Regions from separate parts of the Halobacillus sp. ABD4_316 genome, predicted to be linked through region 1. Evidence: riboswitches for the same ligand, from Rfam matches in the RefSeq annotation. Region 1 holds a riboswitch; the other holds the start of a gene.

Region 1 (3,880 bases):
ATATAAATCCTGAAGAATTTCCTCAAGCATCAGCTTCGTACGGCCATAAGGATTTGTGGCCCCAACCGATGCACTCTCCGTAAGAGGAAGAGAGTCAGGGGTGCCATACACGGTGGCGGATGACGAAAAGATCAGCTGTTTAACATCAAATTCCTTCATCACTTCACACAGCATCAACGTCCCCGTAATGTTGTTATGATAGTACGTCAGCGGCATAGAAACCGATTCACCGACCGCCTTCAGTCCTGCCAGATGAATGACAGCTGTAATATCGAAGTCCTTGAAAACCTCTCGTAAAAGGTCCTGATCCCGCAGATCCCCTTCTACAAACGTCAACGTCTTCCCTGTCAGTTCCTGCACACGCAGCAGGGATTCGGGGTGGCTGTTCGATAAGTTGTCCAGAACGATAACCTCATGGTCCCTCTCCAATAATTCAAGACAGATGTGGCTGCCTATGTATCCGGCCCCGCCTGTAACTAAGATCATTGCCTCTCCTCCTCTATCAATCTCTTACCTTGGAATGTACAGGAAAATTAAGGATATGTCTACTATAAAAGGAAAGGAGCCCTCCTTTAGGCTCCCTTATAAAAGTCCTCGATCTGTTCATTTTTCGACATTTTTACGCCATTCAGCCCATTTTTCAAGAAAATTTTTGTATAATAATTACCAAGCATTATAATGGCTGGATTCATGATAATGGATGAACCCGTGACTTTCTGCCAGCCTCTGACTTTTCGACTTCTGAGAGAAGGAGACGGTCAGTATTTCCAAACCTGTTTCCTGACGAAGCTGCTTCAAATCCTGCATGCGGTCCAGGGACCATTGATCTTTCGCAACCGAGGAGTAATTGTAATTCTCCCACATAATGCCGTCTACATAAGGATACGTTGTGGTCGACAACGTGCCGAACCCCCAGTTTTGAATAAGGGACAAGGAAGGGTACTGACGCCGGATTTCCTGCAGGAAGACGGCCATGCCCGCACGCTGGTCATCCAGTACATCGGATCCGCAGTGTTCGTTATCGATATTGCCGACAGTATCTAAAAAGACACCGTCCAAACCCTTATCAGCCACCTGCTTCTCAATCTCAGCCAGCAGCACCTGCTGATAATGATCAGAGGTGATATCGGTCAGATAAGAATCCCATTCCGGATAATAGACACGCTCACCGTCCCGGTGGAAAAAGTCGGACTCTTCAAGCTGACTGATCAACGCCGTATTCCAGTTATCAGCTTCCATGGTGTTGATATACCCATACACCAATGTCCCGGACTGCTGAATCGTTTCAATCTGGCTTTTAGTATAGAACACCGGTTCAATCATGACAGCATCATACGCCTGCATCTTATTCAAGACTGCTTCGGTCGGAGAATCATAATAAATTTTATAGGACTGCACATTGGAAAGTGGATGAGAAGATTGTGCAGAAGTAGATAGAGGGGAAAGTACAAGACCAGCGGCTAAAACAACAAGAAAACTCCGTTTCATTTTTGTGAGTATACCCATAATACGCCTCCTGATTATTCAGAGAGCGGCTGTGGCATTGCAGACTGGCAGTCGGCTCCTGTGAGGAACTACGACCCATGTCTTTGCGCCCTTATCTTTCGATAAGTTTGCCTTTCTCTATTCAATTTTATCCACATTATACCACAGGTTTAACATGTTAAAGTATTTTAAATCCACATGGAGGTGATTGGATGTTCTACCAACAATCCAGTTTTATCCGGAAGTTTATTGAACTGATCCTCGTATTTTTTGTATTGGGATTCCTTGATCAGACGTTGGAATGGAACATGCTGGAATGGACGCTTAACCCTGTCTTCTTTGCTGTCCTATTGTTTTCCCTCAGATACGGTCTGAATTTTGCTCTTTTGAGCTTTTTTGCTGCACTATTCTATCATGTGTATGACATGTATCAGCGGGACGGGGACTTGTTTCTCTTATTCTATGATCCCGCCAATTATTTATCTCTCCTCTTCCTACTCCTGACCGGCGTCATTACAGGGCTGTACAGCACGTCCTTCCGGGAGAGATATGAGAGTCAGCAGTATGTGCTGAAGGAAACGAAGGATGAAAATGAGGAACTAAAAACATCCTTAACCGCTCTGGAACGGTCTCAACGGGTCATGCAGGCAAAAGTCCTTGATTCCGAGTACACGCTTTCCAGGATTTACGAAGTCGGAAAGACGCTTGATCAGCCTTCTCCAGAACTTGTCCGAAACGAGGCCGTTACGATTATCGGAGACCTGTTTGAGGCGGAAGACTTAGCTGTCTATCATGTCGACTCTTCTAAGAAATCACTGCGCCTCCGCGTTCGAAAAGGAAATACCGAACGACTTCCGCAGACGATTTTCATTGATGATGCGGCCTCGATTTTCTCACGGGGACTGAAGAACAAAACCATTACTTTAAAGACGGTTGATGATGAAGCCGATGCTCCAGTGCTGATCGGACCGATCGTCTACAATCAGGACGTACGGGAAATCCTCGTGATTGATCAACTTGATTTTGCCAAACTGACAAAATATGAAGTTCAAATCCTCTCTCTCGTGCTCGACTGGATGGCCAACCGGATCGAAAGAGCTGGAGAGTATCTTCGTAAAGAAGAAGAGCAGAAGATGTATCCAGGCACAAGTATTTATGATAAGGAAGCTTTTGACGAACTTGTTCAGCTTCAGGAAAAACGAGCGGAGAAATACGGGGTGCCTTATAGTGTCGTTTCCATCGATGTCAGCCCTTACAGGGAAATGTCGGTCGTGGAAGCAGAAATCATCCTGCGTGCCTACTTGAGAGAATTGGACATTATGGGCTACGACCAGACGGAGCAGCATTTCCACTTCCTGCTTCCAGGTACGAGCTCCGAGAATGCATCCATCGTCGAAGAGCGGATTTACAAAGCACTCGATACAAAAGGCGGGATTTACATTGGTTAATTTCCAGGAACCCTACTGGCTGATCTTTTTCTATGTTATTCACGGCCTCGCTATTCTGATCGTTTCCCTGCTGCTTCGAAAAAGGATGCATGATGACAAAAAAGGAACCGTCACATGGCTCGCCATTACGAGCGTATTCCTCCCGATCATCGGAGAGCTTCTCGGACTGGCCGCCTGGCTGGCTGCGAAAGCGTCCGGCAGCAATCACATGATTGATGATTACGATGATTATGTCACATTCACGCCGTTGAATCTTGAATACCTGCGTTATGAAGCATCATCAAGCATGGATTTATCGCCCATCAGCGATGCCCTTTTGAGGAACGATGGCGTCAACCAGAAGGAATTGATTGTCAGTCTGATCAATTCCGATATCGCCAATAAAGGACGGCACTTGAACCTCGGCCTGACCCACAACAATTCAGAAACCGTCCACTATGCAGCTACAACCATGAACGTGCTGTCCAGCCGGTTTGAAAAAGAACTGGAACATGCCAGAAAAGAATTGGCCCCGGAAGCACCCATGTCTTTCGAGCGTTTATGCAGCGTGTACGAACGTTATCTGGGAAGTGGTATTCTTGATGAGAACGGACAGGCGCGGCTCGAGAAACAATATGAACAACTGCTGGAAGAAATGGTTCCGAAACTTGAAAAAGAACCATGGATGTACCGCAGTCTCGGCGATATTTACATACGTCGTGGAAAAGAGGAAAAAGCGGTGGAAGCTTTCCGTGAGATGGTCAGCCGCTTCCCGGCCCATCCAGGAGGCTACTTGAAATTGATTGAAATATACTATGCAGGACGCGACTGGACAAACATCAAGCCTGTGCTCAACGACCTTTTCCAACATGTGCAGGCAGAGGACATCCCTGAAAGCCAACGCTTCATTATCCAACAGATGGGAGGGAAAACACTGTGAAAAAACAAATCACTATTTATGCTTCGGT
Region 2 (3,880 bases), on a different contig from region 1:
TGATTCAAGGACAGGCCCCTGTTCAATATGAAGCTCTAAAAAGGCTTCAATATCGCCCGGCTTGTAGACGGGACTTTCCGATACATCCGGTTCGACACCGAATTCCCTTAAAGCTTCGAGCCGGGTCATCCCGGTTTTATCTTTCCGGAGTATCTCCCCTTCCTCGAGCTGGCCGATGAGGCCGCGTACACCAAATACACCTTTGTTGAATCGGGAACCTTCTTCATCAGCAAAGCAGATCACTTCTATCGTGCGAACCGGCTTTATGTTTTGCTCTTTCATTGTATGTACAACTTCAATCGCTCCAAGAGCTCCGGCGGTCCCGTCAAAACGGCCCCCGTACGGCTGGGAATCAATGTGGGACCCCATCATGAGAATAGGCTGATCAGGCTCGGTGCCCTCCATACGACCGATCAGATTGCCGAAACCATCAATCCTTGTCGTCAGCCCGGCTTCTTCCATCCATCCTTGTACGACATCAACCGCTTTCCGGTCATCCTTGGAATGGGCGAGCCGGTTGACGCCCGTTTCTCCAATTTTTCCGATCTCCGCAAGTGTCATGAGATGGTCTTTATACCTGTCCTGATTGATCTGCAACAATCATCGCCTCCTTTGTTTTTATCACTATATCAACATCTGAATTGTCTGACAATTAACATAACGTAAAACGATGTTGGATAATGGTGGAAGTTGTGGCTGTTCTTTTTGTCAGGCATAAAAAAACCCTCCGGCAGGTCCGGAGGGGAAAGGATCAAAAGGTGAGCGTCTCGCCATCCTCAGGGATGTGAATAGACGGATAACCGCTCGTATAAGACTTCAACTCTTCTCTCGTTAACAGGCAGTGGTTCAGGGATTCCATGTGCACAGCGAGAATCTCAGACTCCGGTGCCGCCTGGGCGGCAGCTGTGACATCTTCTTTCGTCATCGTTATCGGCCCGCCCTCTAAAAATTGAGCGGCACCCGCGTTCACGACGATCACATCAGGACGGCGGGAGGACAGCGTCTGTTCGACTTCTTCATACCAGACCGTGTCCCCGGCAATATAAAGACTTTTTTCACCTTCTGCTTCAAAAAGGAGACCGGACACCTTTCCTGTCATAGCTGTCATTTCTTCCGACCCGTGCCGTCCCGGGGTACGGGTAATGCGGATCCCTTCCATATCCACGCCATTTTGGAAGGAGTGGACGTGGGTGAATCCGGCGTCCTGCACCGCACTCACATCTTCTTCATTTTGAGCGAACAGGGGCGTTTGCTTGGGGAGAACGTCCTTTGCTTCCTCATCAAAATGATCAGGATGAAGATGAGTGATGAAGACAGCGTCCACATCGGTCAGACTTTGGGCATCGACAGGCAGGGGGGCGGTCGGGTTCCTTAAATCCTGATGGGGCGTATCCGGGAAAGCCGGCATGGCTCCCTGTGAGGAAAGGAATGGATCGATTAAAAAGGTTTTTCCTCCATAGCTCACCAGTAATGTTGCATTTCGAATCAGCTTGATTTTCATAAAGGCTTCCTCCTTTTATCTCTGTTGACAATAGCGTACTATGAAGGGAAATAGGAGTACACCATATTAATCAAGTGTTTGGCTGAAAAGAGTTGAAATATGAAAGGAAGGCAGAAGTCATGGACAAAACGGATGAGAAAATTATAGAAGAGCTGAAGAAAGATGGCCGGATGACGATGAAGGAGCTGGGTGCACATGTCCATCTCACAGGACAGGCCGCAGCATCAAGAGTCTTGAAATTAGAAGACGAAGGGCTGATTGAATCCTATACCGTCCGCGTGAACGAAAAGAAGATGGGCTATCCTGTCCACTGCTTTTTGAATATCTACACAGACAGCCTGAATCATCAGCCTTATTTTACATTTCTCGAGAACCATCCATCATTCGTAAGGAATAATTATAAAATCAGCGGGGAGGGGTGCTATTTATTGGAATGCCGTTTTCCTTCCAATGAGGTCCTGGATGAATGGCTGGTAGAACTCAATCAACGGGTGAGCTATAAATTATCCATTGTCATCCGTAGCTAGAGGAGCATTCAATGGAGAACCCCCTGTCTTTCAACTCCCTGCAGATAAGGGAAAGGAAGTCTTGATCCAGTCCCATCTCAGCAGCCTGACGGTAGGTCAGAAGGAGAAGGGGGTCCGACAAGGTCTTGATCGACGAAGCGTTCAGGTGAACGAAGTGGTTTTTGTTATCGTCGCTGCTTTCCATAGGACGCGGGGGTGTTTTACTCATGGTTATGCCTCCTGAGCGGAGCCGGTTGCACTACTCACTCCCTGTGATTCAAGTGCCCACATTAGAAATCACAGTTCATCGTGTCTCGTTTATTTTATTTTGATACGTATACCCTTCCTTTCACAAAAGGAAACGACCTGAACCGCAGAATCTGTTTCTTATAATCGTCGTTGTTTATACTCTATTATTACCACAAAATGACTGATTTTGTAATAGGAAGAAAGACCATAATGTACAGGTTTGTACATGTTTTGTACATCTTCTTTTACATAGGGGGGACAATTTTCATAGACAAATCTGTTAGGAAATGTCGATAATAGAACAAAGGGATGCAAAAAGGAAAAGAGGGATAAGAGTGTTTGTGATCATTCAGGAATTTTTTATTAATATCTGCATCGTCATTGCCCTCGTTTTTATGTATCTGCAGTTTCGATGGACGAAGCTGCTGCCTGCGGTTTCAAAACAGAACAGTCAGTGGATCGACGGGGTGGCAGGCGGATTGCTTGGCATGCTGCTGATGTACTTTTCCATACAAGTGACTGAGCAGACGATTATCGATCTTCGTCACCTCCCGGTCATCCTTCTGATTTTATACATAGGCATCCGCCCGGCTTTGTTGAGTGCTGTCATTATTGCTTCCGGACGTTTGTTATACGGGGTCAATCTTTCTTCAATGGCCGCTGTCATCTTAATGATTTTCTTGTTCATCGGTTATATGTGGCTGTACCGGAAGCTTCATCACAGGGAGAGCCCGCTCGAATCCTCCTTTCAAATGCTGCTCTGGTCGAACATCGTCTTTTCGATTGTCATTTCCTTGGTGGTCAGAGACTGGGGCACACTGCAGTTTCTCATTCCCATCTACTGGCTGATTTCATTTATCGGTGGGATGCTGGCTTCCTACCTCGTCCATTACCTGCGGAGGTCTCATTATCTTTTTAAAACGTATGAAGAGCAGTCATCCGTCGATTATTTGACGGGATTATATAATGTAAGGGAGTTTGACCGCCTCTGGAACGATAGTGTGAGGAACGCCGTGGAAAAAGAGGAAGCGTTGACCCTGCTTGCCATCGACATTGATTTCTTTAAGCGCGTGAACGACACCTATGGGCACGCGGCGGGTGATGAAGTGCTGCGCCAGCTGGGGAGCACCTTGAATGAAATAACCCGATCCTTTGATATCGTATCCAGAAACGGTGGAGAAGAGTTCACCGTTATCCTTTTGGACTGCAGCAACGAAGCCGGCAGGGCGAAAGCAGAGAAAATTCGGCGAACGGTAGAACATCAAGCGTTTCTCCTGCCTGATGGAGAAAAGATTTCCATTACGGTCTCTATTGGGGTGAGTACATATCCTGACCATGTGTCGACAGCGAAGGAACTATTGGAAAAAGCGGATGAGTCGTTATATGAGGCGAAACACTCGGGGAGAAATAAAGTCATATCTGCATGAAAAAGGATGCCTGTGTCAACCTGTTAGAGTTGACCATTTGCCATGTAAAGGGTCACCGCTTATCGGTGGATGAATGCCGCGGGCACGCCCTCAGCTGACTTGGTCAGGAAGGTCGCCTCCCCAAGTGGATCTTCGGCCCGTGCTGTTCCCGCAGGCATCACCACTGAACGCTCCTCGTTCCGACGCTAGAATAGAGA

Evidence for each region. Region 1 has a riboswitch for cyclic di-GMP ahead of ACXAJH_RS13920 (glycoside hydrolase family 191 protein). Riboswitches for the same ligand answer to the same signal wherever they lie in the genome.
Region 2: it holds a riboswitch for cyclic di-GMP, as region 1 does, so the genes downstream of both, sda (sporulation histidine kinase inhibitor Sda) here and ACXAJH_RS13920 (glycoside hydrolase family 191 protein) in region 1, are expected to answer to the same signal.

The regions. Positions count from the first base shown of each region.
Region 1 covers NZ_JBSWZA010000003.1:274,263-278,142, forward strand. Annotated here, with positions in the region: gene galE (UDP-glucose 4-epimerase GalE) at 1-486, opposite strand, end outside; gene ACXAJH_RS13920 (glycoside hydrolase family 191 protein) at 664-1,506, opposite strand; cyclic di-GMP riboswitch class I at 1,542-1,628, opposite strand; gene ACXAJH_RS13925 (GAF domain-containing protein) at 1,698-2,933, shown strand; gene ACXAJH_RS13930 (tetratricopeptide repeat protein) at 2,926-3,852, shown strand; gene ACXAJH_RS13935 (DUF2194 domain-containing protein) at 3,849-3,880, shown strand, end outside.
Region 2 covers NZ_JBSWZA010000004.1:276,718-280,597, forward strand. Annotated here, with positions in the region: gene ACXAJH_RS16575 (hydantoinase/carbamoylase family amidase) at 1-597, opposite strand, end outside; gene ACXAJH_RS16580 (MBL fold metallo-hydrolase) at 752-1,501, opposite strand; gene ACXAJH_RS16585 (Lrp/AsnC family transcriptional regulator) at 1,621-2,028, shown strand; gene sda (sporulation histidine kinase inhibitor Sda) at 2,015-2,236, opposite strand; cyclic di-GMP riboswitch class II at 2,247-2,330, opposite strand; gene ACXAJH_RS16595 (diguanylate cyclase) at 2,592-3,683, shown strand.